DNA from 3 places in the Levilactobacillus yonginensis genome. Region 1 is predicted to be linked to each of the others. Evidence: predicted binding sites of a transcription regulator. Region 1 holds the regulator's gene; each other region holds the start of a gene.
The links. The regulator NrdR, encoded in region 1, represses ribonucleotide reductase genes. The targets are predictions, from matches to a motif close to ACACNATATATNGTGT.

Region 1 (10,042 bases):
CTTTACCGTGAGATTGAATTGCCAATGGCCTTTGTCTTGGCACGAATGGAAGTTGCCGGCATTACGGTTCAAGCCTCAGAACTGGAGGCCATGGGTAGCAAATTCACGGAACAGTTGGCTGAAATTGAACAGACCATTTACAACGAAGCGGGCGAAGAGTTTAATATTGGCTCACCTAAGCAACTGGGGCACATCTTGTTCGAGAAGATGGGGTTACCCGTTATCAAGAAGACCAAGACAGGTTATTCTACGGCCGTTGGTGTTCTGGAAAAACTAGCAGCTGAGGCACCTATCGCTGAAAATATTTTACGCTACCGGAAGATTGCGAAGATTCAGTCCACCTACGTTGAAGGATTGTTGAAGGTGATTCATCCGGATGACCATAAGGTTCACACGCGGTACCTTCAAACGTTGACGCAGACGGGGCGGCTATCATCCGTTGATCCTAATCTGCAAAACATTCCAGTGCGCAATGAAGAGGGGCGAGCCATTCGTAAGGCGTTTGTCCCCCGGCACCCTGATTGGGAAATCTTTTCTTCTGACTACTCGCAAATTGAATTGCGGGTGCTAGCTCATATGAGTCACGACGCCAATATGCAGGAGGCCTTCCGCGAGGGTCAAGATATTCATGCCGCTACTGCGCGTCGAATCTTCAAGATGGGGCCGGACGAAGAAGTTACACCGAATATTCGGCGGCAGGCCAAGGCCGTGAATTTTGGAATTGTCTATGGTATCAGCGACTTTGGATTGTCACAAAATATTGGTATTTCACGTAAACAGGCCAAGAACTTTATTGACACCTACTTTGAGGAGTACCCTGGGGTTAAGGCGTACACGGAGCGAATGGTCCAACAAGCCCACGAACTTGGGTATGTAGAAACGATTGCGCACCGGCGGCGGTATTTACCGGACATCAATTCCCGCAACTTTAATCAGCGTTCTTTTGCTGAACGGACGGCGATGAACACGCCAATTCAGGGGAGTGCAGCTGATATTATTAAGATTGCTATGATCCGGATGGAAGCGGCCTTAAAGGAAAAGAAGCTACAAGCTACCATGTTGCTACAGGTTCATGATGAGTTGATTTTTGAAGCACCAGCTGAAGAAATTGAAACGCTGGCCAAATTGGTGCCCAGTGTGATGGACTCTGCCATTGACTTAGAAATTCCGTTGAAGGTGGAAAGTCATTACGGACCAACCTGGTATGACGCTAAATAGTCGGTAAAAGGAGAGGTCAGTATGCCAGAATTACCTGAAGTTGAAACAGTTCGACGGGGGTTGACCCGCCTAGTTGAGGGGGCCACGATTGATCACGTTGAGGTTTTTTATCGTAAGATGGTGACACCTGAAGCCGAGGTGTTTACCGTGGAGTTAATTGGCAGAAAGATTGAGCGAATTGATCGACGGGGAAAGTATCTCCTCTTTCGATTTAGTGGTGACCTAACACTGGTTTCACACCTGCGGATGGAAGGAAAGTATGATGTCCAGCCGGAGGGTAGCCCGGTTTTGAAGCACACCCACGTGGTTTTTCATTTGACGGACAATCGTGAGCTTCGCTATACCGATACCCGGAAGTTTGGTCGGATGCGCCTAGTGCCGACTGGTACTGAGGAAACGGCTCTGCCATCGTTAGGCAAGTTAGGGCCAGAACCGACTGAGGACTCGTTAACGCTGGCTTACATGCAGACGATTTTTGGTAAGTCTCACAAAATTGTGAAACCATTTTTGCTGGATCAAACGAAAATTGCTGGTTTGGGCAATATTTATGCGGATGAAGTCCTCTGGTTATCCAAAATTAATCCATTGACGCCAGTCGATGAATTGACGAATGCACAATTGGAAACCTTACGGGAAAACATCATTCAAGAATTGGCCATGGCAATTCAGGGACACGGAACAACCGTGCATTCATTTTCGACCGCTTTTGGTGAGGCCGGTCAGTTTCAAAATCAGCTTCATGTTTATGGCCGAGAGGGCGAAGCCTGCGAACGTTGTGGAACTGAACTGGTTAAAATCAAGGTGGCTCAACGTGGTACGCACTACTGTCCACATTGCCAGCCACTGCCACCTGAAGCTTTAGAGGCGGTAACCGATGAGTGAAATCTGGGGGCTGACCGGTGGCATTGCGACGGGTAAATCGACGGTCAGTACCTGGTTACGTGAGGCAGGACTGCCGATTATTGATGCGGATGTGATTGCCCGCCAAGTGGTGGCACCTGGGACGCCAGGACTTAGTCGAATTGAACAGGCTTTTGGTGCTGAATTTATTCACGATGGTGCGTTGGACCGGCAGAAATTGGGCCAACTTGTCTTTCATGATCCCGAACAACTGCACCAACTAGAAAGCATCACGACGCCACGGATTCAAGCTGAGATTCAACGCCAATTGGCTGTCTATCGTGCGGCTAAGGCGCCTGTTGTCGTGATTGATGCCCCGACCCTTTTTGAGGTGGGTTACTTGGTAGACCTCGTCGACCATATTCTAGTGGTAGCTACGGACTCAGTCACACAACAGCAACGGTTAATGGCTAGGAATCACCTCTCTGCAGTGGATGCTCAGGCCCGTATGGCGCGACAATGGCCCATTGAGGAAAAGATTGCCCGCGCTACCGTTGTTATTGATAACGGGGGAACGATTGCCCAAACGTTACAACAAGTGGTAAAATGGCTTGACACGAACAATTTTGGAAAAAGTCAACAAATTAAACGAGGTGACCAATAATGCAGTGTCCGCACTGTCATCATAATGGATCGCGGGTCGTCGATAGCCGGCCCACAGACGACGGACGAGTTATTCGCCGGCGCCGGGAGTGTGAGAGCTGCGGCTTTCGTTTCACGACGTTTGAACGGGTCGAAGTGACGCCGTTGTTGGTGATCAAGAAGAATGGGACTCGTGAAGAGTTCAACCGCGAAAAGATTTTGCGAGGGATTATTCGTTCAGCAGAAAAGCGACCAGTCGGCATGGACGTTATGACGAACGTTGTCGATGAGGTTGAAAACAAGATTCGGGCGCTGGGCGTCAACGAAATTTCAAGTCAGTTAATCGGGGAATATGTGATGAACCGGTTAGTGGATGTCGATGAGATTGCCTATATCCGATTTGCTAGTGTCTATCGGCAATTCAAGGATACTGGTGTCTTCTTTAATGAATTAAAGGACATGCTAGACAAGGATAAGATTAAAGCGACTAAAGAAAAGGATTCAAGTAAAAAACGAACGAACCACCAAAGTGAGGCGAAATAAGGCATGGAGGATTCCTGGCACCAGTTGCAACCAAAGACCGGCTTTTTGGTTCGGTTGGCAGACCGGTTGACCGATCAAAGTTGGCAAACTTTGACGCAGCTTTACCAGCCGATTATTGGACCGAGTGCCGCGGGGCTCTACTCGGCCCTTTTTTGGCTCCCTGAACGGTCTAATTATAAGCGACATGCCACGATTTTAGGCTTACTCGGGATGGACCTGGCAAATTTTTATCAGGCACGATTGCGGTTGGAAGCGACCGGACTCTTGGTGACAACTTACAAGACGCGTGATGAACTGACGAGTTTTACCTACGAGTTGCACGCGCCCTTGTTACCAGTGGACTTTTTCAAGGATGATCTTCTCAGTGTGCAGCTTTTAGGGGTTGTGGGTGAAGAGTTGTATCGCACGCTCGTTACCAATACGACGTCTAAACCGCTGCCAGCTAATGATGAGCAAGACATCACCAAAAACTTTTTGGATGTTTTTCATGTCGACGGACAGGAACTCAGTCGCTTGCCGGCTGCAATTACGGCTACTCGAGAAACACTACCGACGAGCAGTGCGGCTCCGGCAATTTTACCCACGCAGGATGAGGATTTTGATTTCAAACTCTTAGGTGAAATTCTAGAACATTCATTCATCGAAACCCAGGCATTGCGCGGACAACGTCAGTTACTTTTGACTGAGCATGCCACCTATGGCCTGGACGAGGTTACAATGGCCCGTTACGTCGGAGAGGCAACGGATCTGGCTACCAATCAATTTAATGCCGAACAGTTTAAACGGATTATTGCTCAGCACTTTGGGCAGCAGCATCGAGGGGTGACGGCAGCTGCTATGGGCACTCAGGCCACGCCGGCAGCTCAGCCAGCGAGTCAGGTATCCCGGGCAAACTCTGCCGAACAGGCTTTACTCCAGGTTGCTAGCAAGACAGCACCCGCAGTCTTTTTGCAGGCCATCAAGCAAAAGAACGGGGGGTATGTCACGGATGGGGAACAACGGATCGTTCGTGATTTAGTCAGCCGACAGTTGTTCCCAGAAGCCGTCTTGAATTTAATGATTTACCACGTCTTGGTAGACGAGGACCGGCCAACCCTGAACAAGAATCTACTGGATACGATTGCGAATGATTGGAGTCGGTCTAAGATTACGACGCCGCAGTTGGCGATTCAGAAGATTCGTGAACGACAGCAGGCCGCACGTAAGCCACGCCAATCCCGGCCCCGGCAGTCAACCGTTAAGGAGACTTTGCCGGATTGGGCTAAGAAACCCGCCGCAAATGAAGAGACGGCAACGGCGAAGCTGACGCCGGAACAGCAAACCCAATTACAGGCACGAATCGCAAAACTCAAAGATCGTAACGCACAAGGGAAGGAGGAATAAGCGATGGAGGATCTCAGTAAAACCATGCAACAATTGATGAATTCTCGTCATTTGAACGACAACTATCGGCAATTGATGGCTAAGGTCTACGACGACCCTAAGGTGACAGCCTTTTATCAGGCCCACAAGGAAGAATTAACTGAGGACGTTCTGACCCGGTCCGCTGCTAAACTCTATGAATTCGTTTCGGAACGTGAAAAATTGGCTAAGGGTGGGACCACTTTTGCAACTGGTTATGAACCGCAGTTAATTGTCTCCAATCATTTGATCGATGTGGCCTATGTTCCAACGGCGGCGACACAAGAAAAGCAAGCCCAGCAACAGCTTCGTCAGCGAGTGAAGTCGATTGCCATGCCTAAGAGTATTCGTGAGGCAAGTCTAGATAATTTTGACCAGGATTCTGATCGCGCGGAGGCTTTAATGGCCGCATTAGATTTTGTGGATGCCTATGAAGCCAGTCCGAAACGGCGACACCAGGCACTTTATTTAGCTGGTAGTTTTGGCGTTGGAAAGACGTATTTGCTGGCCGCCGTTGCCAATCAATTAGCGGCTGATGGATTTTCCACCACGTTAGTTCATTTCCCTAGCTTTGCGGTGGAGATGAAGAATGCCATCGCCCAGAATGGGGTAGCAGACAAGCTAGATGCTTTGAAGCGGGCCCCTATCTTGATGGTTGATGATATTGGGGCGGACGCTATGTCGGCCTGGGTTCGCGATGATGTCTTAGGCGTTATCCTGGAATATCGGATGCAGGAGGAGCTGCCAACCTTTTTCAGCTCGAATTTTTCGATGGCTCAGTTAGAGAAAGAGCATCTAAGAATTTCGACGCGAGGGGACGATGAACCCTTGAAAGCGCAGCGTTTGATGCAGCGAATTCGGTTCTTAGCACGAGAAATCACAATGGTGGGAGTTAACCGCCGACCACAATAAATTCCGTTATATCGGGGATGAACTTACCTTGTGCTAAAACCATGGTGCCGTAATGGTTTGCCATTGTGAACGAATGGTTAATTAAAAATTTTCACAATTTATTTTAATATTGTCCTTGACAATAATTCTAGAATGGTGTTTACTGTATGTATTGAAGCGGTGATGAGAAACACAATAACCACTTAGCACTCACAGGAAGAGTTGGTCTTGCTTGGAAGCCGGCTCGTGTGCTGATGATTATTACCATTCTCTAGCTATCGGGAGGAAATTTCCGGTCGGGTCGTTCCGTTATTAACGAGTTGAGTCCATGGAACTTAGTTCTGTGGAAAAATCGGGTGGAACCACGTTACGACGTCCCCAGTATCTATGATGATACTGGGGACTTTTTCGTTCTTTCCCCCAAAATCATAACAAGAAGGAGATCATGTATTATGGCAGATATTTCTATTAAGTTCCCTGATGGTAAAGTAAAGGCATTCCCAGCTGGCTCATCCGCAGCAGATGTCGCAAAGTCAATTTCCATCAGTTTAGCAAAAGAAGCTGTTGCCGCTAAATTTAACGGCAAGCTGGTTGATTACTTAGCACCACTTTCTGATGATGGGAGCATCGAAATCGTCACCAAGAAGGATGCTGAAGGCTTAGCTGTTTTACGGAACACAACCGCTGCCTTATTACGGATCGCGTTAAAGAAAGCATTCCCAGCTATTCGTTTAGGTGAAGTTAGTGCCGACGAAGATGGGTTCTACGTTGATACCGACAAGGACGAACAACAAGTTAGTGTTGATGAATTAGACTCCTTAGCCGTTATCGTTGAAAAGCTGGTGTCTGACAAGTTAGACATCAAGCGGATCTCCTTAAGCAAGGATGACGCCTTAGCTTCAGTAAAGGGCGACCAATACAGTTCAGAATTAATTAAAGCCATCGATGGCGACGAAGTTTCCTTCCTCCAAATCGGTGAATACCAAGTACTTAGTGACGGTGCCCAATTAGTAAACACTGGCGACGTTAAGCACTTCAAGTTCCTCTCAGTTGCTGGTGCCTATTGGCAAGGCAAGTCTTCAAACCCAATGTTACAACGGATTTACGGGACTGCTTTCTACAACCAAGCTGATTTAGATGAAGATTTGAAGAAGCGCCAAGAAGCACGTGAACGTGACCACCGGGTTATCGGGAACCAATTGGATCTGTTCTTCGTTGATCCTAAAGTTGGTGCCGGCTTACCATACTGGATGCCAAACGGTGCAACTATCCGTCGTGTGATTGAACGTTACATCATTGACAAAGAAGTTGCTAACGGTTACCAACACGTTTACACGCCAGTCTTAGCTAACCTTGATCTTTACAAGCAATCAGGTCACTGGGCTCACTACCGTGAAGACATGTTCCCACCAATGGATATGGGTGATGGCGAAGAACTTGAATTACGGCCAATGAACTGCCCTAGCCATATTCAAATTTACAACCACCACATCCGTTCTTACCGTGAATTACCAATGCGGATCGCTGAATTAGGGATGATGCACCGTTACGAAAAGTCTGGTGCTCTGAGTGGTTTGCAACGTGTTCGTGAAATGACGTTGAACGATGGTCACACGTTCGTTGCTCCTGATCAAATTCAAGAAGAATTCAAGAGTATCTTACGGTTGATGGTTAAGGTTTACGATGACTTTGACATCAAGGACTACACTTTCCGTCTGAGCTACCGTGACCCTAAGAACACTGAAAAGTACTTCGATGACGATGAAATGTGGAACAAGGCACAAGCTATGTTGAAGGGTGCCATGGACGAATTAGGCTTTGACTATGTTGAAGCTGAAGGTGAAGCCGCATTCTACGGTCCTAAGTTGGATGTACAAACGAAGACTGCCTTGGGTAACGAAGAAACGTTATCAACTATCCAATTAGACTTCATGATGCCAGAACGCTTCGACTTACACTATGTTGGTGCCGATGGTGAAGAACACCGTCCAGTTATGATTCACCGTGGGTTAGTTTCAACGATGGAACGTTTCGTTGCCTACCTGACGGAAATCTACAAGGGTGCCTTCCCAACCTGGTTAGCTCCTAAGCAAGTTACGATTATCCCAGTCTCTGAACAAAAGAACGGGGCATACGCTGACAAGCTGGCTGCTGAATTGAAGGCTGCTGATGTTCGGGTCAACGTCGACAAGCGTGGTGAAAAGATGGGCTACCTGATTCGGGATGCTCAAACGCACAAGATTCCATACACGTTGGTTGTTGGTGACGACGAAATGAATAACGGTAGTGTTTCTGTACGTAAGTACGGTGAAGAAGACTCTGTTTCCGAAAGTAGCGATGCTTTCGTTAAGCAAGTCTTAGCTGACATTGCTTCTTACAGTCGTGATGCTGACGCCGAAGAAAGCGCCGTTGAACAAAAATTGGAAAACTAATTACTTGCTAACTAACTACATGTAAAAACTACTTCCTTCCTATTATATAAACAAGTAAATAGATTTCTTCCAGCCACCTTCGATTGCGTTCGAGGTGGCTGGTTTTGTTTAGGTAGATTCCAAGGTTAAATCGATGATATATTCCAAACGGGGTTGTCGACCATGGCAATCCCGGTTTGTTAGTCTTTAAAGGGGACTAGAGCGATTAAACAATCTGTGTTACGCTTTACTCTGTTATGCGATTGAATTTGTGATCGTGGTCTTGGTTATTGTGATCAATCGCTTCGATCACCGTAATGAGATACTTGGTGTTAAATCCGAGCAGTAGCCTGGTTGGACACCTGATAGAGGGTCCTGGTGAAATTTAACGGGTCTTTCTGTAAGTATTTGGAAATGCCCGTTGACAGGTAACCAGTTAGCTGGTATGATAAATAAGTTGAGAAATTAAGCAGAGGCTTCCGCTTCTCGCCCTGTGGCTAACGCTGCTGGGCTGGATATGCACGTTAGTTCGACTATTTTAGTTGGATTTCATGCGGGAGCCGTTTGATTGTTGATCAGAGGTTCCCGCATTTTTTTGTGAGTGAGATTTCTGCAGTTCTCGAGAATTTTTTGGAGGTGGATTACCATAGCAAACGACACGATTGTCAACGAGGGGATTCGCGCACGTGAGGTTCGATTGATTGCCGGCGACGGTGAACAATTGGGGATCAAGTCTAAAAGCGAAGCTTTAAAAATTGCTGAAGAAGCAAACCTCGATTTAGTTTTGGTTGCACCGAAAGCTAAGCCACCAGTAGCCCGGATTATGGACTACGGGAAATACCGCTTTGAGTTGCAAAAGAAGCAACGCGAAGCTCGTAAGAAGCAAAAAGTGATCAGTGTCAAAGAAGTACGGTTAAGTCCTACGATTGATACCAACGACTTTAATACCAAGTTAAAGAACGCTAAAAAGTTCTTGGCTAAGGGTGAAAAGGTTCGTGTATCGATTCGGTTTAAGGGTCGGGCCATCACTCATAAAGACATTGGTCGTGAGGTGCTCAACCGAATGGCTCAGGAAACTTCTGATGTCGCTACCGTTGAACAACGACCAAAGATGGACGGTCGGAGCATGTTCTTGATGCTTTCGCCCATCGCTGAGAATAAGTAGAGTTGATTGTGGTAGCTTCGGCTACCGATTTAAGGAGGATATTTCGTATTATGCCAAAGATGAAGACTAACCGCGCCGCAGCTAAGCGTTTCAGAGTAACTGCCAAGGGCGGTATCAAGAGTGCCAACGCTTACACGTCTCACCGTTTCCACGGTAAGACCAAGAAGCAACGCCGGAACCTTCGTGGTACCCGGATGATGAACGAAACGACCATCAAGACTTACCGTTCTCTGTTACAAAAGTAAGCGGGTCACCAATTTTCGGGTCGACGAAGAGTCGACATAATGTTTGAATTGATTTAGGAGGAAAAGATTATGCCACGAGTTAAAGGCGGTACTGTTACACGCGCACGTCGTAAGAAAGTTTTAAAGTTAGCTAAGGGTTACCGTGGTTCAAAGCACCGTTTATTCAAGGTTGCTAAGGACCAAGTCATGAAGGGTCGTCAATACGCCTTCCGTGACCGTAAAGCCACTAAGCGTAACTTCCGGAAGCTCTGGATTGCCCGGATCAACGCCGCAGCCCGGATGAACGGTCTGAGCTACAGCAAGTTGATGCACGGTTTGAAGTTAGCCAACATCGACGTAAACCGTAAGATGTTAGCCGACTTAGCAGTGAACGATGCTGCTGCATTCAAGGCTTTAGCTGACCAAGCTAAGGAAGCTTTGGCTGCTTAATCAGTCGATTGGAAAAGACTTCGCGTATGCGGAGTCTTTTTTAGATTCTAGGAAATGGTTTAATCAAAGATCAATTTCAGTTAGACATGCAAACCTAACCGTTCCTGGTGGTAAAATAGACCTAGATTGCGTATAATAAAAAGCTAGACATGCCGGTAACGGTAATAGGACGAAGGGGGGCAGTCACCCGCATGGTTTCTGGATTCAAACCCACGTGGATGGTTACGAACATATACGATTTGACACCGGGGCAACTA
Region 2 (10,042 bases), 1.6 Mb from region 1:
GTAATCGCAGCAACACTAAAGGATATTGCGCAGTCCGTTGGCGTGTCTCTGGCCACTGTATCGCGGGTCTTGAACTATGATCGAACGCTTTCGGTCAGCGAGTCAACTCGTAAACAGATTTTTGAAGTCGCTGAGGAATTGAACTATACCAAGCTCAAGCACCGGGCGTCATCGTCAGCCAAACAGCTGAAGATTGCCATCGTCCAGTGGTATTCGAAGACGAAGGAACTCGATGACTTGTACTATATGTCGATTCGATTGGGCCTAGAGAAGCGTTGCGAACAACGTCACATTCTGGCTACTCGGTCGTTTCAAAATGATTTACAGGCTGTTGATACCGACGTTGATGCCATTATTGCTATTGGTAAATTTAGCCAGCCGCAAGTTGAGTCAATGGCTCAGCTGACACCTAATTTGGTGTTCGTTGACCAGGACCAACTGTGCCACGGGTACGATAGCGTGGTTACAGACTTTCGGTTTGCCGTTAAACAAGTGGTGGACTTCTTCTGGCAACGGGACCAGCGCCGCATTGGCTTGCTTTACGGGACTGAATGGACCACGGATGGCGAACTCGAAGTGATTGATCCCCGGTATAAGGCGTTCAAGCAAGAAATGATGGCACGAGATGCTTTCAATCCTGACTTGGTTTTTGCTGGCGACTACACGAATCATTCGGGCTATCAGGAAATGCAAACGGCCATTGCTCAGTTGGGTGATGGTTTGCCAGACGCTTTCTTCGTCACGAACGATCCGATGGCTGGGGGGGCCTTGAAGGCCCTCCACGAAAACGGAATCGCTGTGCCGGAACGGGTGAAGCTGTTTAGCTTCAATGATACGACGATTGCTAAGTACGTCTTTCCAGAGCTGAGTAGTGTGCACGTCAATACGGAACTGATGGGAGCTACGGCTGTCGACATGGTGGAGAATCGCCTGCAGACTGGTCGTTCAACCGCACAGCGGATTACCGTGGGTACTGAACTGATTCAGCGTGAGAGCACGTTAAAATAAACTGAAATAAGAGCGTTTAGGCCAAATTGGTCTGAACGCTCTTTTGGTGTACGCTGCTGGAATTGTGCCGCCTTCGGCTACACGGGTGGGACCAGCAAATACAGTATTTGCTAGTGGGTGCAGTCAGGGGTGGCTTGAATCTAGATAAATTCTATCGGTTGAAGCTGGTCTATTGTGATTGATGAGTTGTTTTGAGAAAATTTTGGCTGTTTTCCTAGAGGAACGTACAAATTAATTTATTCTGATAGTGTTAGGCTAACTTTTAGTTGTGAGTCAATGTAGCCGGAGGTGGTCCATCTAGGACTTCGACTTGCCTGGCAAAGGGGATTCGAGATCAGTGATCCGTTCACTCCAGGTGAGTAGATTCTCGTAGACAGTTTCCAAATCAGTAGACGCCGTTTCACCGAGTACTTCTTGCCACAAATGTTTCAGCAGGCGGCGAATGCTGCGACTGGCGTCCATACCAGACTGGGTGATGGTGATCCAGATGGTGCGACGGTCGGTCTGATCGGAGTGCCGTTCGATGTAACCCGCCGTTTCTAGGCGCAACATTTCCCGACTGACGAGTCCCTTATTGATAGCTAGTTCATTAGAAATTTGTTTGGCCGTAACGCGTTCGTGTTCGCTAATGAAGAGGAGAAAATTGGCGTTACTGGCATTGAGTTCCGGTAAGGTTAAGTCATGACTGATGGCAGTTTGAAGTCGGCGATGCAGGATGCCAATGAATTTTCCTAGCTGAATAATTTGCATGGGCGCCCTCCTTTTGGCAACAGTATAGCATAGACAATGAAGGGACAAATAGTTTAAAGCCGCGGAGTTTCGTATTGCTTTGGGTGGTCATCGCGCGTACGTGAATTGTCGGGGCCGTGAATGATGGTTGGGTGACCTGAAAAACGACGAAAAATTTTTTTGAAAGGCTCAATCGCGTCACCTATTTAATTGTGTTTGAAGCGAGTTGTTTACTACCCAGTTAGACTTGTGGTTCGATTAGGGGTGGGGAGGGAGGTCAAAAGTTTTACGTGGTTTATCCAATTACAATTAACTGCTGAGAAGGAAAAGTTGCGTGTTCGCCATGCAATATGTTACATAGTCGGTTCCGTCCAAAAGTCTAGGGACAGTTCAATTTTTCTATATGTTGTATTTTTAAACTAAATATTCTACCATATCTAGTATACGGTTGAGACGGGAGTGAATGAGTTTGATGAATACAGCAACGGCGCCAATGGTCACGCTATCGGCGGATTTCATAAAAAAAACACAGGACGAGGTGACCCCACATTGGGGTGAATTAGGTTGGGTCACTTACAAAAGAACCTACGCACGGTGGTTACCTGATCAGCAACGGACTGAGGAGTGGCCCGAGACGGTTAAACGCGTGGTTGAGGGCAATATCAACCTCGACCCACGGTTACAGGCAGATTCAGTGACTGATCAGGTGGTTGCAGACTTAACGCAAGAGGCTCAGAACCTCTACCGGTTAGTCTACGGATTGGCAGCGACACCATCCGGTCGGAATTTATGGATTTCGGGAACGGACTATCAACACCGTAACGGTGATGCCCTCAATAACTGCTGGTTTATTGCCGTGCGACCACAACCATATGGTGACAGTCATCTGGTTCCGAACTACTTGGAACAGGACCAGCTAGCGGTTTCCATGCCTTTCTCTTTTATGTTTGATCAACTTATGAAGGGTGGAGGGGTTGGCTTTTCCGTAACCCCCAACAATGTGAGTCAAATGCCCCGGGTGGACCGACAGATTGACTTAACCATTGTGATCGATTCCCAGAGTGCTTCCTATGACGCCTCAGTGGCGCTAGGAGCCACTGACCGGACTGACTGGATGCAACGCCATTCATTAGCGAAGACGCGTTACTATCGGCTCCCAGATACTCGTGAGGGCTGGGTGTTGGCCAACGCCAACATGATTGACGCTCATTTTAATGCCAGCAATTCGGAGGGGCAAACGCAGGTCGTCTTAGATATCAGTGATATTCGTCCTAAGGATGCGCCAATCCACGGTTTTGGTGGGACGGCGTCCGGGCCAATGCCACTAGTGGAGATGCTCTTTGATATCAACCAGATTTTAAATGATGCCGCTGGCCGGAAGCTGACTGCGGTCGATTGTACGGACATGGGAAACTTAATCGGGAAAACGGTCGTTGCCGGCAACGTTCGGCGGTCCGCTGAACTGGCCTTAGGTGGCGCTGAGGACGATGATTTCATTACCATGAAACAAGACAAGGATAAGTTATACCATCACCGGTGGGCGTCTAATAATAGTGTGGCAGTGGACAGTCAGTTTGCCGACTATCAGCCAATTGCAGATTCCATTCAGCATAACGGGGAACCCGGGATTGTGAACCTCGGACTGTCACGTGACTATGGTCGACTGATTGATGGCCGGCAACCTGGGATCGATGGCGAAGTTGAGGGCACCAATCCCTGTGGTGAAATCTCCCTGAGCAACGGTGAACCTTGCAACCTATTTGAAGTCTTTCCCAGTGTGGCCGAGGAACAGGGGTGGCAATTAGAAGATGCTTTTGAATTAGGAGCTCGTTACACGAAACGGGTAACCTTTAGTCATTATGACTGGGAGGTTTCCCGGAAAGCTATTCACAAGAATCGGCGAATTGGGGTCTCCATGTCCGGAATTCAGGATTGGATTTTAAAGACGTTCAGGCAACGCGTCGTGACCGGGTTTGAAGCCAAACAAGATGCTGAAACCGGTCGGACGTTCATGCAGCCCATCTATAATCAAGCGGCAGTCAAACGATTCAATGACCTCTACGCGGCAGTTGTACAAGCAGATAAGACTTATTCCGAGACGCTGGGATGCCAGCCTTCAATTAAGCATACGACGGTCAAACCCTCTGGAACGGTAGCCAAGTTGGCGGGCGTGTCAGAAGGAATGCATTTCCATTATTCTCGTTACCTGATTCAACGGATTCGGTTCCAGGATAGTGATCCGTTGTTGCCCGCTTTGAGAGCCTGTGGTTATAAAGTTGAACCAGATGTTTATAGTCAAAATACCATGTGTGTGGAATTTCCAGTCAAGGCGGCGCATGCAGACAAATCAGCGTTTGCTTCTGCTGGTGAGGTCTCCATGGCGGAACAATTTGCAACGCAGGCATTTCTCCAGACCTACTGGTCCGACAACGCAGTTAGCTGTACCGTGACGTTCCAACCTAAAGAAGGCGCAGAAATCAGTCGGCTACTGCTACAGTACCGGCAAACAATTAAGTCGACGTCACTGTTACCTTACAGTGGGGCAGACTTTGATCAGGCACCTAAAGAACCCATTGATGAAGCAACTTATCACCAAAAGCGGGCCGAGATTTCAGCGGACGTGGCGGTTAAGTTTGCTGAAATGATGGGACATCATGATCAAAAAGATGTTGAATTGGTGGATCAATCTGATTGCGCCAGTGGCGCTTGCCCAATTCGGTAGACAAGTGAAACAGGTGACTTGAGGACGTAGATTGAGGTGCAGAACGTGAAGATTTATACGCGTGTAGGTGATCAAGGATTGACGAAACAAGTCAGTGGCCGAATGGTACCAAAGACGGACGCTCAAATTGTGATGCTTGGCGATATCGATGAACTACAGTCATATTTGGGCGTGGTTATTGCTAGTCTGGGCAATGCTCACATAACGCTTGTGGCCGAACTAATGACAATTCAACGTCGACTATACACGCTAGAAGCGGACGTGAGTATTCAACGGCATGCGAAAATGACGGCTGCAGATACGACTAATTTGGAGGAACGCATCGACTGGTACGTGGACCGCGTCCCGGAACTGAAGGGGTTCATTTTACCAGGCGGTTCGCAAGCCGGTGCTCAGCTACAGGTGGCACGCACCGTTGCGCGTCGAGCAGAGCGATCCGCAGTGGCGTTGCATCGCCAACAACCGCTGGCGGCGCCTATTCTGACATACTTGAACCGGCTGTCAGATTATCTATTTGTCCTGGCGCGCTATGTGAACGTCCGGGATGGCTATCAGGAACAACCAAGCAAGTTGGATGAGTGAGTCGGCGGTAGGCCTCAGCTAGATTAGGTGAGTTGTGCAGGGTGGATTTAGCACCGTCCAGATTGTTTGGGGATTAATGAGTCTGGTATTTGTTGGTCATATGGCTATACAGTACAGCGGATGCTAACTAGTTAGACAGATTGCCTTTCTAGGCGCTATGACCCTTAAACTATTTGTGATTAATTACGTAAAAAAAGGGTCTGGGACAAAAGTCCCAGACCCTTTTTGCACTCCGAACGTATATGGTCGAAACGTGCGCCAAAAGGCAGTCAACTCCGCTTAACCCCGATAGACAAACAATCCAAAATCGGGATTATTCGTCTATCGACGTTAATGCTCATTGACTAACCGCCTTCTGTCCCACTCTCTTTTTGTTTTACTAATTTTTACTGTTCTACCAGATCTTAACACGGTCGGCAGGGGCCAAATACATCTGGTCACCTGGCTGGACATTGAAGGTCGTATAGAAGTCGTCGAGATTTTTGACCTGAACGTTAGCCCGTAACTTAGCAGGAGCGTGGACGTCGATCGACAACAGTAGTTGCATGTATTCTGTGGTGGCTTTCATCCGCCAAACGTTGCCCCAATTGATGAAGAACGCCCGGAGGTCAACGTCATCGCTTGATTTAGCGGCCTCTAAGGCACAGCTTAGACCACCGGCGTCGGCAATGTTTTCGGAAACGGTCAGTTGGCCGTTGACCTTTTGACCGGCAAATTCAATGCCATCAAATTCACTGATCATCGCCTTAGCCAGGTCCTTAAAGTGGGCTAGGTCGGCTTCCGTCCACCAATTGTGGATGTTCCCAAATTCATCAAATTGGGAACCGTTATTGTCAAAGGCGTGGGAAATTTCGTGGGCGATGACGGCCCCAATTCCCCCGTAGTTGGCACTGCTAGATTGCTGGAGGCTGTAGAATGGTGCTTGCAGGATGGCAGCTGGGAAGACGATTTCATTGTTGGAAGGGGAGTAGTAGGCGTTCACTGTATTGGCGCTCATCTCCCACTTCTTCCGGTCAACGGGTTGACCCCAGTGGCCGAAGTGGTTGGCAATGATGGTTTCGGTAATGGTTTGCAGGTTATCATACAGTGAAGCCTGTTCGTCAATCTTGAACTTGCTGTAGAGGGCGTCGATAGAGTCTGGGTAGCCCACTTTGATGGTCAGCTTTTGCAACTTCACGATGGCCTTTTCACGAGTGTCTGCACTCAGCCAATCATTGGTCTTTAACCGTTGTTGGTAAACGTGGGTCATCTTGAGGACCATCTGCCGGACGTCTTCCTTGGCTGTTTCACCAAAATATTTACGTCCATAGTAGTCACCAACAACTTGACCAAATGTGCCAGTGGCCAGGTAGTAAGCCGCTTTTTTCTGGGAACGAGCTTGCTTCTGACCGGAAAGTGCCCGGCCATACGTCCCGCCAACCTGCCGGAATTCTTCAGTTAAAGCACCACTGGCAGATAGGACGGTCTTCACCAGCATCCAGCTCTTAATGGCGTCAAAGTTAGCCGGTGCCAGAATGTCGTTGGCTGCATCAAAGAAGAGTGGTTGGGGCAGGATAACTTGTTCAGGAACATCGTTAATAACGCCCTTGATGGCGGCAGTCAAGTCAATATTAGCTAATTTGGCGTCAACGTCTTTCAGTGGGAATGGATTGTACATCTTGACGTAGTCGGCTGATTCTTCAGCGAATTTTACGTGAGGGGCAATCTGAGCATCAAAGTCTTTCGCTTGTTCCACGATGGTCGTGGCTTCGGCTTCGGCATAGCCCGCCAGTTGTAAGAGCTTGACGGCCGTCTGGGTAAAGATGGGCATCAGTTGCTTGGCTGCGGAGTTGTCTTTAGCGTAGTAAGTCTTGTCTGGCAAGAACAGGCTAGGGGCGTCAACGTACAGGGCGTAGTGACTAGTGTCCTTCATGTCGGGTTCTACACCCAGGTCGATTGGCACTGGAAGCCCCTTTTGGTACCATTCCACTAAGTGAGCATTCAAGTCAGTGAAATCCTTGAGGTTGGCAATTTTAGTCAGCCAAGGCTTTAGCGGGGCAGTCCCATCGTTTTCGCGCCGGTCAAAGTCGCTAGCTAGGGCGTATAGTTTTTTAAATTCGGCCATTTCGGAATTGGCGGGGGCCATCTTACCCGCTAAGAGGTCGGCAAAGTCAGCCATCAGAGTGTGCTCGATATTGTCGACTAGGTCCATGAACCCACCAGTTGAGGCGTGATCGGCGGGGATGGTAGCCTGCTCAGCCCACTTGCCGTTGACCGCGTCATAGAAGTCCTGGGTCAGTTTACTTTCGTCTACGGGAAACGCTGATGTTGAGCCACTGGCAGAAGCATCAGACGTGAAATGATTAAGTCGCATACGGAATCCTCCTTGATTTTTCGTGTTACCTCAAAGGTTAAACCATTTGATGAGAAAAGGGAATTTTTTTGACACCCAGTTTTTAGTTGGTCAACTGGATTAGTGGGTAAACCAAAACGTGAGCTAGCGAGGTTGCCCACTAACTCACGTTGGTTCTATTCTGTTGTGATGGGTCACGACCTACTTATCGCCCAGTGCCTTCCGTTTTGTACGGAGAACGGGTCGCTGGAATTTCGGCCGGGTCCGATCCCAAACAGCAATATTTTGCTGATATTGCGTGAAGAATTCATTGATGTCGCCAGCAGTTAAGCTCGTTGGAATTTGTTCCCAAGCCGCTGCACTCTGCAGGAACGCCTGACGAATGTCATTTTCAATCGCCGCCCCCTTAGGCGTTAGCCGCAGGTACTTCACACGGCGGTCATCCAACTTAGCCTCTTGTTCAACAAAACCATCCAACAGCAGTGCCCGTAATTTTCGAGCAGCCGCGGAACGGGTGGTACGGGTCGAATCGGCCAGTTCGCTCAGCGTGATATTGCGTTGCTCATGAATTTGTTTCAACAGCAGGTACTGTTCAAAGCTGACCGAGTACTGACCCGTCACCTGTTCAGCGGCATTGATCAGTACGCGAAAGATCTCGCGGTATTGACGTAGAAATGTTTCGAATACTCTTTCTTCGTTTTGCATGATAACTCCCCCTAGGAAAACGAATTCAGCCGATTTGGTGCAATTTGCTGGTAAAATGACCAGCATTCTTCACTAACTCAGCATACCGTTATTATGCGGCCTGACGGGTGGGGATAAAAACAATTGCGCTTATCCACTGTGATTAAGAAAGGTCAGCTTGTTTTCTAAATCAAGGTGGGAAAGGAACTTAGTTGCTGGCAAAATAAAATCCGCTCATCCTACTGACGTAGCGGGGATGAGCGGATTAAGAGAGTTATTTTAAAGGTTGAAAGGTCGAAAACTGTTATCAAACCAAGAATAGCAAGGTGATATAGACTTAAAACTAGTCTGACCCATCCACCTACGGCTGTCAGAGATTCTGCCTGCTGTGGGGAACGCCTGCGGCCTGAAAAGCGGTCCTGCAGCCCGGTTTGAATCCTGGAAAAACCACCAGTCTCCAAACACGTCCCACGCGGTAAGCTGAAAATCGGCTAACACCGTCGACACAGTAGGCATTCACCCTGGCGACCGGAAGCGGCAATCAACGTTCGCCCACCAGCAAAGCTACTTCGTCATGTAGATGTAGAGATGATCGGTGGAGAAACCAGTGTTGAACCGCACGCCGTTCGACCGAATCGTCTTGGTCGTCGTAGAGCTACTGTTCTTTTTGGCATCTTTCAGGACCTTTTCAAACTTTTTGATCACGTACTTAGGTTTAGCGTTGAGTGAACCGCCCAACAGAGCGAAGGTGGTTCCAAAGTCCTTTTGGCCAGTTTTCGTCTTCATTTGTTTAGTGGGCGTGATCAGTGCGAGACCCATCAACTTGCGAGCTTGAACGTTGCCCCGGACGGTAACGGCTTTGGTGCTGATCAGGTTTTTCACACCAGCGGTCGTGTCAGTTGGCAAGAGCTCATCCTTAGCAGCTTTTTTGGCTGTGGCCATCTGTGCTTGAAGCTGCTTAGCAGCGGCTTGTTGCTTTTGAACGGCGGCGGCAGCTGCGGTAGGGTTCGTCTGAGCAAGAGCAGCTAACTTCTTTTTAGTAGCAGCTTGGGTCTTTTGCGCACTAGCTAATTGCTTTTGAACCTTTGCTGGTAAGTGGGTAGCAATCACCATTTGATTGTACTTTGCTGCGAATTTTTTGTAGTTACCTAAGGCAGTGACGTGCTTCACCGAAACGGTTTTGTGTGCCGTTCCGGCAGTAATTTTGACTTGTTGGTCCTTGGTCGCGGTTGGAACTTGGAAGAAGTAGGTGCCACCGTTAACCTCGGCCTTTTGTTTCCGACCACCATCGATTTGGTAGTTGACCGTTTTAGACTTGGCATTACCTTTTACCACAGCGGTCAGTGCGGTTGGGTGATAACTGCTTTTATTGGTGGTGAGCTGGTTACTAGAGCAGCCGGCTAGGGTCAAAGCTAAGAGTCCTAGGGCGCCCAACAGAAACTTTTTCATTTTATATCCATCCCTCAGTGATTGATTTACTCGACTTATCTTACCACAAAGTACTGATTATGCGGGTGATGATATTCCCAAGATTTTCAGGAATAAATTAAATCGTGAAAAATGACGCAAAGGTCTTTTATGCGGTCGAAAGAATTGGTATGATTAAGGTGTTGAAAGCGATATCACCTAGATGGTTTACTATGGAAAGGACGGGATATTATGTATGAACGGATTTTAGTACCAATGGATGGGAGCAAGAACGCCCACGCTGCGTTGGTGGAGGCTACCAACTTGGCTAAGCAACTCGGTTCCAAACTGTTCATCGTGTCCGTCGCCAGTGATCAGACTTACGCCCACTACGGTGCAGAATTTGGTAGCGAAATCGTCACGCACTTTAAGGAAGACGCTGCGAAGTTTTTGGAGAGTGCCGTAACGGAAGTCGAAGCACAGGGCGTGGCAGTCGAGACGAGCTTTAAAGTTGGGTTACCAAAGCCAACCATCGCACAAACCTTACCCGCAGAATTAGGAACGACGTTGACGGTGAT
Region 3 (10,042 bases), 690 kb from region 1:
CGTAAGATGAACCAGATTCTGGAGCTCAGCAAGGAAGATTCCGTGGCGGTCGTTCAACCCGGGGTCGTTAACGGTGATTTGGATAAGGCTGCTCGTAAAGAGGGGTTGTTCTACGCACCAGATCCAGGATCTAAGCCATTTTCATCTATTGGTGGGAACGTTTCAACCAATGCTGGTGGGATGAGCACCGTGCGGTTTGGTGCAACCAAGGACAATGTTTTGGGCTTGAAGGCCGTCTTAGCTGATGGTCGGATTGTGAAACTTGGCGGCCGGACGTTGAAGCAGGCTTTCGGATATGACCTGACCCAACTCTTCGTGGGTTCTGAAGGTACGCTGGGAATCATTTACGAAGTCACAGTCAAATTAATGTCGATTCCACTGGGTAAGTCTGTCATGGGAGTGGCCTTCTTTGATGATATGAGTGCTTTGGCCAAAGGTGTTTCAGCTATTCGGATGTCTGGCGTTTATCCAACAATGTTGGAGGCTTTGGATGGAAATACGGTCATTGCTTTGGACCGTTACAAAGGCACTCACTATGCTGAAAACAGCGGATCTATGTTAATCTTCCGGCTAGATGGTAGTAGTGACGAGAGCGTTGGCGTTTTGAACGATTTGTTGGCTAAGTACAACGGGCAACACGTTCAGGTGACGACCGATCCTGATGAACAAGCTGCTCTGGAAAAATTGCGACAAGATATGTTACCAGCCGTTTTCTCGGGCAACAATCACCTGATGGAAGACATGGCCCTGCCACTGTCTAAGTTGGCGCCAATGATGGATTACCTCCAGGACTTGGGCAAGAAGCTGGGGATTAAGATTTATACGGCTGGTCATGCTGGTGATGGGAACGTGCACCCGACTTTCACGTGGTCTGAGGACGAAGACCAAGTTCCTGCGGTCGTTATCGAGGCTTTACGTCAGACCTTCTGGAAGACGTTGGAATTGGGCGGCACTATTTCCGGTGAACATGCCGTGGGGATGCTGAAGAACCAGTGGAACAACCCTGAACTTGGCGAAACAGTCGATCAATTACAACACCAGGTCAAGACACTGTTTGATCCAATGAACCTCTTAAATCCTAAGCGTAAAATTGATTAAACTTACGAAAAGGGTCCGTGCCGGAAGCCAATCCTGACACAGCTGATTGCCAGCATTAGCTTTCTCTCCTGAATATTTTGTAAATATTAGCGATACTTTTGTGATCATTAATCGTTAGGCTAGCAGACTTAGTTTCTACTAGCCTATTTTGATTCTTCAAGCAAAATGTGACGAGCTGGCAACACTCGATTGTCAGTTGATTTTAGTCGATCGTAGCTACGTTATCAGCGCTCACCGCAATTAATAATGGCCGTAACATTTAACTTCCAAATTAGTTGTGAGCAATAAATTTGCCAAATCGGCCGACAAATAAGATAATTATTGTTACAATTGTAAGCGAATGCAATCCCCGAATATGAAGAGGGACAACCGGTTGCAGAATGAGCAACGAAAGGAAGACGGGAATGGCTGACGCACAATGGTGGCAACACGCGGTAGGGTACCAGATTTACCCGCAAAGTTTTTTTGATAGTAACCACGATGGGGTGGGCGACCTTCCCGGCATCCAAACAAAAGTCGACTACCTAAGGGAACTGGGCGTTGATTTTGTCTGGTTGTCCTCGTTTTATCCATCAGGTGACGTGGATAACGGTTATGATGTGACAGATTACCGAGCTGTTGCTCCCCAGTTTGGGACCCTTAACGACTTTACTCGTTTGGTTGAAGCCCTCCACGCCGCTGGTATCAAAGTGGTCATCGATTTAGCGTTGAATCATACGTCCAGTCAACATCCCTGGTTCCAAGCCGCCTTGACGGACGTAACCAGTCCCTACCACGATTACTACATTTGGCGGGATGCCCAGCCAGGTGTTGCCCCCAACAACTGGGAGTCCGTCTTTGGTGGTTCTGCGTGGACTTATAGTGCTGAAGTACAGGCAGCATATCTGCATACATTTGCTGAAGGCCAACCCGACTTGAACTGGGAAAATCCGGCTGTTCGGCAAGAAATGAGTGCCATCATTCAGTGGTGGGTGGACCGTGGTGTTGACGGCTTTCGATTGGATGGCGTCATGCATCTGAAGAAGCGGCAGGACTTTGCTAATGTTGGCCGCCCACGGACTGGTTACACTGGAGATGTTGCTGGAACGGACGTTTTCCTTTCTGCTTTGAAGCCCGTGCTGCAACGGAATAATACCTTCGTCATTGGGGAAGTCGGTGGGATTGATATGGCGACTGCCCAACGTTGGTTGAACCCACGGACAGGATATTTCGACTTACTTTTGGAATTTGATCATGTGCATTTCTGGGAAAAAGCTGAGCCCAAACTCCCAGTTGCCGCGTTACGCGAGACGCTTTCAAAGTGGCAACTCGGCTTAGAGGGTATCGGTTGGAACGCCTTGTTCATTGAAAATCATGATTTACCTCGTGCTGTTTCATACTATGGGAATGCTGCTGACTATCAGTGGCGTTCCGCCAAAGCCTTGGCACTCTGGTACTTCCTGATGAAGGGGACCCCCTTCATTTATCAGGGACAGGAGCTAGGGATGGCCAATGCTGCGTTCACCCAAGCGAGTCAGTACCGAGATTTAGACAGTCGACTGTTCTACCAGCAGCAGACGGCTGCCGGGGTGCCGACGTCAACGGCTCTTCATAACTTAGCCATGAAGAGTCGGGATAATGCGCGGACCCCGATTTCTTGGACGCATGCGCAGTATGGTGGCTTCTCCGACCACGCCCCGTGGATTGATATGGGATTGGGATCGGGTGGCTTAAGCGTGGAACAGGAACGGCACGACCCACATGGTGTTTTAAACTTCTATCAGCAGTTGATTCGACTAAAGAAGTCTGTCCCGACCCTGACAACAGGGCGCTACGAGCTGATTGATACACAAGATGATCAGTTGTATGTTTATCGGCGGACTTTGAACGGCGATAACTGGTTGGTGGTCGTTAACATGAGTAATCAGGTTGCGACGACTCAGGAGTTTGACCTGAACACCAGTGAGTTGATTTTGACCAATATGGCTGTGGATGCGGACTCAGATGAGCCGCAGATTCAGCCTTGGGAAGCCCGACTCTACCACTTACGAAAGCTAGAATGAAACGTATGGGGCCGAGAACAAATCTTCGGTTCCTTTTTTATACCGTAAACTTTTTTACAAATCAGTGAATAGTGCTTGATTTTTGTAAGGTTGTTCTTTATTATTAATTATATAGATATTTCTATGGGGTCAACCATTTTGCGTATTGCTAATCATGTTAATTATATTCAGGGTTAGTAAGTGAAGATAAGGATATGATGAATACTATGGTAAAGAGTAAGGTCGTACATGCAGAAAGCTTCTTTGAGTCTTTCATGGAGTTGAAAAGAGAATTAGAAAAGGCAGCTACGCGCTTCCAACGGACCATGGGGATCTCGGTGGACCAGTACGCAATTTTGCACCATATTTTAGAGAACCCAGGTAAGCTTACGTCCGCTACTGTAGCGGATAGTCGGGGTATCTCACGGGCCGCGGTATCACGGGGAATTTCCCAATTGATTCGGCGGGGTTATGTCGTGCAAAGTTATCAAAGCTCTGACCGGCGGGTCCGCCCGTTTTCGTTGACGTCTACCGGTGAACAACTTGAAATTACCTGTTTAGATGCTCTGAGAGAAGCTGCTAAAACCATGAGTGGCGTTCAGTTGGACAGCAATGGGAGTGCCTTGACCGTGGGGCAGTTGACGCAAATGCTAGCGGCTGTTACTAGTAAAGATGATCCGGCAGAGGCTGAAGAATAATACTTAAATGTTTTTGCTAAAGGGATTAGTCGTACGCGACTAGTCCCTTTTATTTTGGCTTTTTTACCCCAACCAGGATAATGTGTGAGGCTGACTGCCTTACTAAAAATGCTGTTTCACAGCTGAATCTGCGGGGATGTAATCGCTTAAATCTGGGGTGGTTTGCATGAAACAAATTTTAAAATGAGCCCCGCAGGTCAAAATGGAAGTGCTATAATCAAATCTGTTGCTCAAAACGGGCACCACAATATATTGTGCTGAAATCGCACCTTGCCGGCGTGAGAACTACCAGATATGGTAAATCAAAATTACGAGGAGATCATCAGCATGACCCATTATTTTCAATTTCTAGCTCACCAACTTAAAGGGTGGCCACAACAGAATTACTGCCTGTTCTTTTTTAGTCTGGGATGTCAGGTGATGACCTTAGTTAGTTCGCCCATTACGCCACTGACGCTACTCACGTTTGTGGGAACTACATTGGGGGTACTCTGTGTCTTGGCCATTAATGCGGCTAAGTCCGTTAATGGTTTTCTAGGAATCGTCTCAGCGTTATGTTTCATCGTTACGGGCTTCGCTGCCAAAAATTACTTGAGTATTTTTGAGCAGATTGCCTACGTGGCGACCCTGGACATTCCTGTGTTGATCAGTGCTAGCTGGAACGTCAACATGGCGTCTAAAATTCGGAAATTTACCGGGCGCAGTTGGGTAATTGCTATCGTTTCGACGGTGGCCGTCTACCTGCTTTCGGGTTGGGCCATTGGTGCTTTCACGGATGATCCGCGGCCATGGGTTGATGCTATCAGCTTTGCCATTAGTTTAGCAGCCGGTATTATCTGTTTCTTGCGCTTTAACAACCAGTATGTTTGGTGGATTGCGTCTGGTTTGGCACAAATGGTGCTGTGGTTCATTTCCTTCCGGCAAGGGTCGGCAACCTTGGCTATGTTCATCAACAGTTCCGTCTACTTGGCCAATGATGTGCTGGCGTTCACGATTTCTCCCTGGTATAACGAGAAGGAGCGTCAACGGGTCATTAAGCAGGAAGCAGCTTACGCGGCTAGCTTAGAGTCGAATAACTAGCCAGTTACGGCGGTCAGTCAGGCCCTTCGATTCGTTCGGATAATCTTAAAGAATTTCCTCGTCGCTCGTGGTACACTTAAACCAATTGCTTAATAAGAGAAGGGGGATTCCCCAATGATTGTCGAGAGAAAGATTGGGACGGGGGAACAGGACCTGGTGTGGGTCATGGCCATGGTTGAAGGCGAAGAGGACCGAACCGCCTTGCAGACGACGTATGGACTGACTGATGAGATTTTGACCTACGTAACCGATGAAAACGAACGGTCCCACTATGACCGTGATGAGTATTTGAACACACAATTGTTTGTGCTCCACGTTCCCGTGGTGATCGATCAAGTGTCGCAGCGGTATATCACGCGACCAGTAACGTTTCTATTGAAGGGTAATCAGGTCTTCTCGATTACCACCAAGCGAACGCAGTGGGTCAACCAAACGTTGACCGAACGGTTAAAGTTACCGCAGATTTCGGATACCAATGAATTTATGTTGATTGGGATGTTTATCCTGTTTGACCAATTTATTCCGCCAATTCGTAAAATCAATGCCGAGCAGAACCGGTTGGATCGGCAACTGAATAAGGCGCCCGACAACAAAGATTTAATTGCTCTGTCGAACTTGCAGCAGAGTCTGGCGTACTTTGTGAGTGCCACCCGAAATAACGCTATGATGGTCGTGAACTTAAATAGTACACCGTTTGGAAAACAGCTATCTGACAAGAACAATGAACACTTGGCGGATGCTGTAATCGAAGCACGACAAACATCTGAAATGACGGCGATTGAGGCGGACGTCGTCGACCGGATATCGAATACGTTTAACAACGTCTTGAACAATAACCTGAACGACACGATGAAGTTTTTAACGATTTGGTCACTGGTCCTAACGATTCCAACAATCGTTACCGGTTTTTACGGGATGAATGTCAAATTACCATTCGCAAACGATGCCGTTTCCTGGGTCTTCACGGTATTACTGATGCTGGGGGTCATGGGTCTCGTAGCCATGATGCTCCGCCATCGTCATTTCTGGTAGATACCAGGATTTGTGTTGTGCCGACAGAACCGACCAAAAATTTCGCCTGTTGTGGGGGTACGCAAGCTAGCGGCATTGTCATAGCTGTCGCAGCACGGATTTTTCTATGCAATAGCAATTAAGCAAGACTGAGCTGAGGTGGGTTCAGTCTTGCTTTTTTAGTGCTTAAATTGACCAGGAATGGTGGCTTCGTCAAGAGCAACTTGATGAGGCATTGGTCGAAATCAGTCATCTCCGACGGCCCTGCCCACCGGCGGCAATATTATCGGTTTAGGTAAAACCGCTTTCTGCCGTGAAAATATTCACTAACAAAAAGTAAGTATAATTACTGGCATTCGTGGTTGAAGGGGACTATGATGACACCAATCAATAATTTTGGGGTGTTCGACGAACGATTCACTGCCAGGACCCCTGACCTAAGGAGCGCGATTAACATGACAAAAATGATTGCGGGACAAGCGTTAGTAAAGGTTTTAGAAGCATGGGACGTGAACCACATTTATGGGATTCCTGGTGGTTCAATTAACCATACGGTTGAAGGGTTGTATCTTGAAAAAGATAAAGTTGATTATATTCAGGTGCGTCATGAAGAAGTTGGTGCTCTAGCCGCAGCCGCTGATGCAAAGTTCACTGGTAAGGTTGGCGTTGCCTTTGGGTCAGCGGGTCCCGGTGCAACACACTTGTTCAACGGTCTCTATGATGCCAAGATGGATCACGTCCCAATGCTAGCCTTGGTTGGGCAAGTGCCTCAGCCAACGATGAATACGAACTACTTCCAAGAAATGGATGAAACGCCTATGTTTGGTGACGTTGCGGTGTACAACCGGACGGCCACGACGGCGGAACAGCTGCCATACATGGTCAACCAAGCCATTCGAGAAGCTTACCGGCAAAAGGGGCCAGCGGTCGTCATCATCCCTGAAGATTTATCCGCTAAGGAAATTGACTACGAACCTGTCAAGACACCTAACGTTGTTTCCAACACATACACTCAAGTTATCGATCCAACCGCTGTTCAGGAAACGCTTAAGCTGTTGAAGCAGGCTAAACACCCGTTGGTATACGCGGGCCGCGGTTTACTGGGGGCTAGAACAGAGCTGGTCAAGTTCAGTGAGCAATTCAACGTACCAGTTTTGAATACGGTGCCAGCGACGGGGGTGATTCCTACCGACAATCCTAATGCCATTGGGACGTTTGGTCGGCTAGGGTCGAAGTCTGGTTTTGAAGCTTTACAGCATACCGACTTGATTCTCTTCCTGGGTTCCGAATTTCCATTTGCCCAGTTCTGGCCAAAGAACATCAAGATCATCCAGGTTAACAATAATTCATTTGATATTGGGAAAATGGTTCCCGTTGATTACGCCGTTCTCAGTGATGCGAAGAGCTATCTGCAGGCGATGATTGCTACGGGTGAGACGTTGCCAGCAACCGATTGGCTGACGGCTAACCGGCAAAATAAGCAGAATTGGAATGCCTGGTTGGCAGAGCAAGCCGCCGATGATAGCAAGGGCCTGGCTCCTGAAGCAGTTACCCAAAAGATTGCTTCAATGGTGGGACCTAAAGATACGTACGGTGTCGACACTGGAAACGTCTCCGAATGGGCTGTTCGTGGACTACCAATGGATAAGGAACAACGGTTTGCGTTGTCTGGATTGTTTGCCACGATGGGTTATGGTCTGCCGGCTGGGTTAGCTGGTGCGTTGAGTGTTCCTGATGCTCAGGCCTGGTCACTGTCAGGTGACGGTGGTTTCGCCATGGTGGCACCAGATATTATCACGGAAGCCCGGTACCAGCTGCCAGTGATCAACGTGGTCTTTAGTAACCGGCGCTTTGGATTCATTTACAGAGAACAGGTCGACACGAAGCAACACTTGTACGGGGTCGACTTGACTGATGCTGATTGGGCTAAGGTTGCCGAAGGTCTGGGTGGTATTGGCTTCACGGTTACCAACAACGTTGAAGTGGAACGAGTCTTTGATCAAATTAAAGACCTGCAAGCTCAAGGCAATCAAAAGCCAATCGTGGTCAATGCCGTTATCAAGGATGATGACCCAATTGGAACAGCCTTCATGCCACTGGATCCTGAATTGTACGGTGAAGACACAGTGAAGGCCTACGCTGAAGCAAATAACATCGACGTCGCCAAGCAGCCATCCTTAGGTGCACTGTTACGGGCTAAGGGTGACAACTTATAAACTGCGACTTGTCATTAAAATAATCGTTATTAATCAAAGAAATCTCGAATTGGCCGATGGCTAGTCCGAGATTTTTTTAGTTGCTACCAGTTTGCACTTGCAATCAGTCGAGGAGCACGTTAAAATTGTTAGCTGACTAACAAAATAGGAGGCGGAGATTTTGGCGAATCGAAGACTAGGGGCTTGGCTGCGAGATGCCGAGCACCAAATGAATCAAGAAATGAATGACTTCGCGCGCGACTATGGGCTCACGGGGATGCAAATGTCCGTCATTGACTACCTCGGTCGACGAGGGGATGCGGTGACCTATCAGGTGGACGTTGAACGGGAGTTTCACGTTCAACGGTCGACAGCATCACTGCTAGTGAGACGGATGGTTGAACGAGACTTGGTGAAACGGGTCGTGGCAACGATAGATAGCCGCAAACGGCAGTTGCAGCTGACTGCGAAGGGCCAAGAACTGGTCCCCATCGTCACCGCACACCTGGTACAACAGGATGCCAAGATGGTTGCAGGGTTGTCAGTCAGTGAGGCGGCCGCTTTTCAACGCGCGTTGATTCAGATTTCGCATTGGCATCATTCAACATCAGAGGAGGAATAACTTTAAAATGACGAAGACAGACAGAATTGATCCACGGGTCGTAGGTGCCGTATTGGCAACTGGCCTGATGTCCCTGAGCGGGGTCATCGTTGAGACGGCGATGAACATTACCTTCCCGACCTTAATGAGGCAGTTTAACGTAACGACCGGGACTGTGCAGTGGATGACGACCCTGTATCTCCTGATTGTCGCTTGCATCGTCCCAATTTCTTCGTACCTCAAGCGGCGTTTTAAGCTAAAACAGCTGTTTATCGTCGCCAACCTACTCTTTATCACGGGGTTGGTCGTAGACGCTTGTGCAACTAGCTTTCCGTGGCTATTGACCGGCCGGGCTATTCAAGGATTTGGGACGGGGATTGCCTTGCCCTTGATGTTTAACATTATCTTGGAACAGGTACCGCTTAGCCGGATTGGTATGATGACGGGAATTGGTACCCTGATTACCGCCATTGGGCCAGCCATTGGCCCCACGTATGGTGGAATCTTAGTTACCCGTTTAAATTGGCGATATATTTTTTGGATTCTCCTGCCCTTCTTAGTGATTTCATTCTTTGTCGGAATTAAGACCATTAAGCAGGTGGCACCAACCACGCATGAGCACTTTGATTTTTTGAGCATGATGGGGATTATTGTGACGTTTGGTGGTCTCATCTTTGGCTTTAGCTCGCTGAGTAGTCAGCCGTTTCTCAGCTGGTCGGTGGGCGGTGCGCTCCTACTGGGAGTTCTCGGCCTATTGTACTTTGTCAATCGTTCGAAGCGGAGTGCCCACCCGTTGATTCAGCTGGCAGCCGTCACTAATCCAGCGTTTGCCTGGCACTTGGCGGCTTTCTTCTTGCTACAGATCACGGCGCTGGGGCTGTCATTTGTCCTGCCAAATTACCTCCAATTGGTTAATCAACAGTCCGCCTTTATTGCGGGTCTGGTTGTCTTGCCGGGGGCAGTTATTGGGGCTGCTTTTTCACCAATTGGCGGGCAAATTTTGGACCGCTTTGGTGCTAAACGGCCAATCCTATTAGGTTTGACGCTGGTCGCTATTATGCTGGCAGTAATGATGAGCTTCGCCCGCAGCCTGTCCGTTTTGGCAATTCTGGGCCTCTACGTGGGTTACATGGTTGGCATTGGTCTGGCATTTGGGAATATTATGACCGCTGGCTTGAAGCGTTTAGACAGAAACTTAAAGGCGGATGGTAATGCGCTAATGAATGCCATGCAGCAATTTGCCGGTGCCATGGGGACGGCAATCGTGTCGGCCATCATTGGTGCCAGTCAGGCGGGAAGTGTGGGCAGTACGCTCGTGAAGACGGCGGCTGGTTCACA

Region 2: nrdJ (ribonucleoside-triphosphate reductase, adenosylcobalamin-dependent) is a predicted target of NrdR. The motif match lies at 2,166-2,181, and genes of this name have one in related genera.
Region 3: pnuC (nicotinamide riboside transporter PnuC) is a predicted target of NrdR. The motif match lies at 4,060-4,075, and genes of this name have one in related genera.

What each region holds. Positions count from the first base shown of each region.
Region 1 covers NZ_OZ061549.1:708,290-718,331, reverse strand. The annotation lists gene polA (DNA polymerase I) at 1-1,218, shown strand, start outside; gene mutM (bifunctional DNA-formamidopyrimidine glycosylase/DNA-(apurinic or apyrimidinic site) lyase) at 1,240-2,100, shown strand; gene coaE (dephospho-CoA kinase) at 2,093-2,722, shown strand; gene nrdR (transcriptional regulator NrdR) at 2,722-3,243, shown strand; gene AB3Y94_RS03520 (replication initiation and membrane attachment family protein) at 3,247-4,626, shown strand; gene dnaI (primosomal protein DnaI) at 4,630-5,556, shown strand; gene thrS (threonine--tRNA ligase) at 5,988-7,967, shown strand; ribosomal protein L20 leader region at 8,408-8,549, shown strand; gene infC (translation initiation factor IF-3) at 8,608-9,111, shown strand; gene rpmI (50S ribosomal protein L35) at 9,162-9,356, shown strand; gene rplT (50S ribosomal protein L20) at 9,426-9,785, shown strand; gene AB3Y94_RS03490 (YqeG family HAD IIIA-type phosphatase) at 9,977-10,042, shown strand, end outside.
Region 2 covers NZ_OZ061549.1:2,352,727-2,362,768, forward strand. The annotation lists gene AB3Y94_RS10915 (LacI family DNA-binding transcriptional regulator) at 1-1,008, shown strand, start outside; gene AB3Y94_RS10920 (MarR family winged helix-turn-helix transcriptional regulator) at 1,306-1,758, opposite strand; gene nrdJ (ribonucleoside-triphosphate reductase, adenosylcobalamin-dependent) at 2,210-4,459, shown strand; gene AB3Y94_RS10930 (cob(I)yrinic acid a,c-diamide adenosyltransferase) at 4,505-5,041, shown strand; gene AB3Y94_RS10935 (M13 family metallopeptidase) at 5,436-7,394, opposite strand; gene AB3Y94_RS10940 (MarR family transcriptional regulator) at 7,575-8,078, opposite strand; gene AB3Y94_RS10945 (hypothetical protein) at 8,622-9,506, opposite strand; gene AB3Y94_RS10950 (universal stress protein) at 9,717-10,042, shown strand, end outside.
Region 3 covers NZ_OZ061549.1:1,395,335-1,405,376, reverse strand. The annotation lists gene AB3Y94_RS06765 (FAD-binding oxidoreductase) at 1-1,098, shown strand, start outside; gene AB3Y94_RS06760 (alpha-glucosidase) at 1,503-3,140, shown strand; gene AB3Y94_RS06755 (MarR family winged helix-turn-helix transcriptional regulator) at 3,395-3,817, shown strand; gene pnuC (nicotinamide riboside transporter PnuC) at 4,145-4,897, shown strand; gene AB3Y94_RS06745 (magnesium transporter CorA family protein) at 5,012-5,929, shown strand; gene AB3Y94_RS06740 (thiamine pyrophosphate-binding protein) at 6,364-8,124, shown strand; gene AB3Y94_RS06735 (MarR family winged helix-turn-helix transcriptional regulator) at 8,285-8,725, shown strand; gene AB3Y94_RS06730 (MFS transporter) at 8,733-10,042, shown strand, end outside.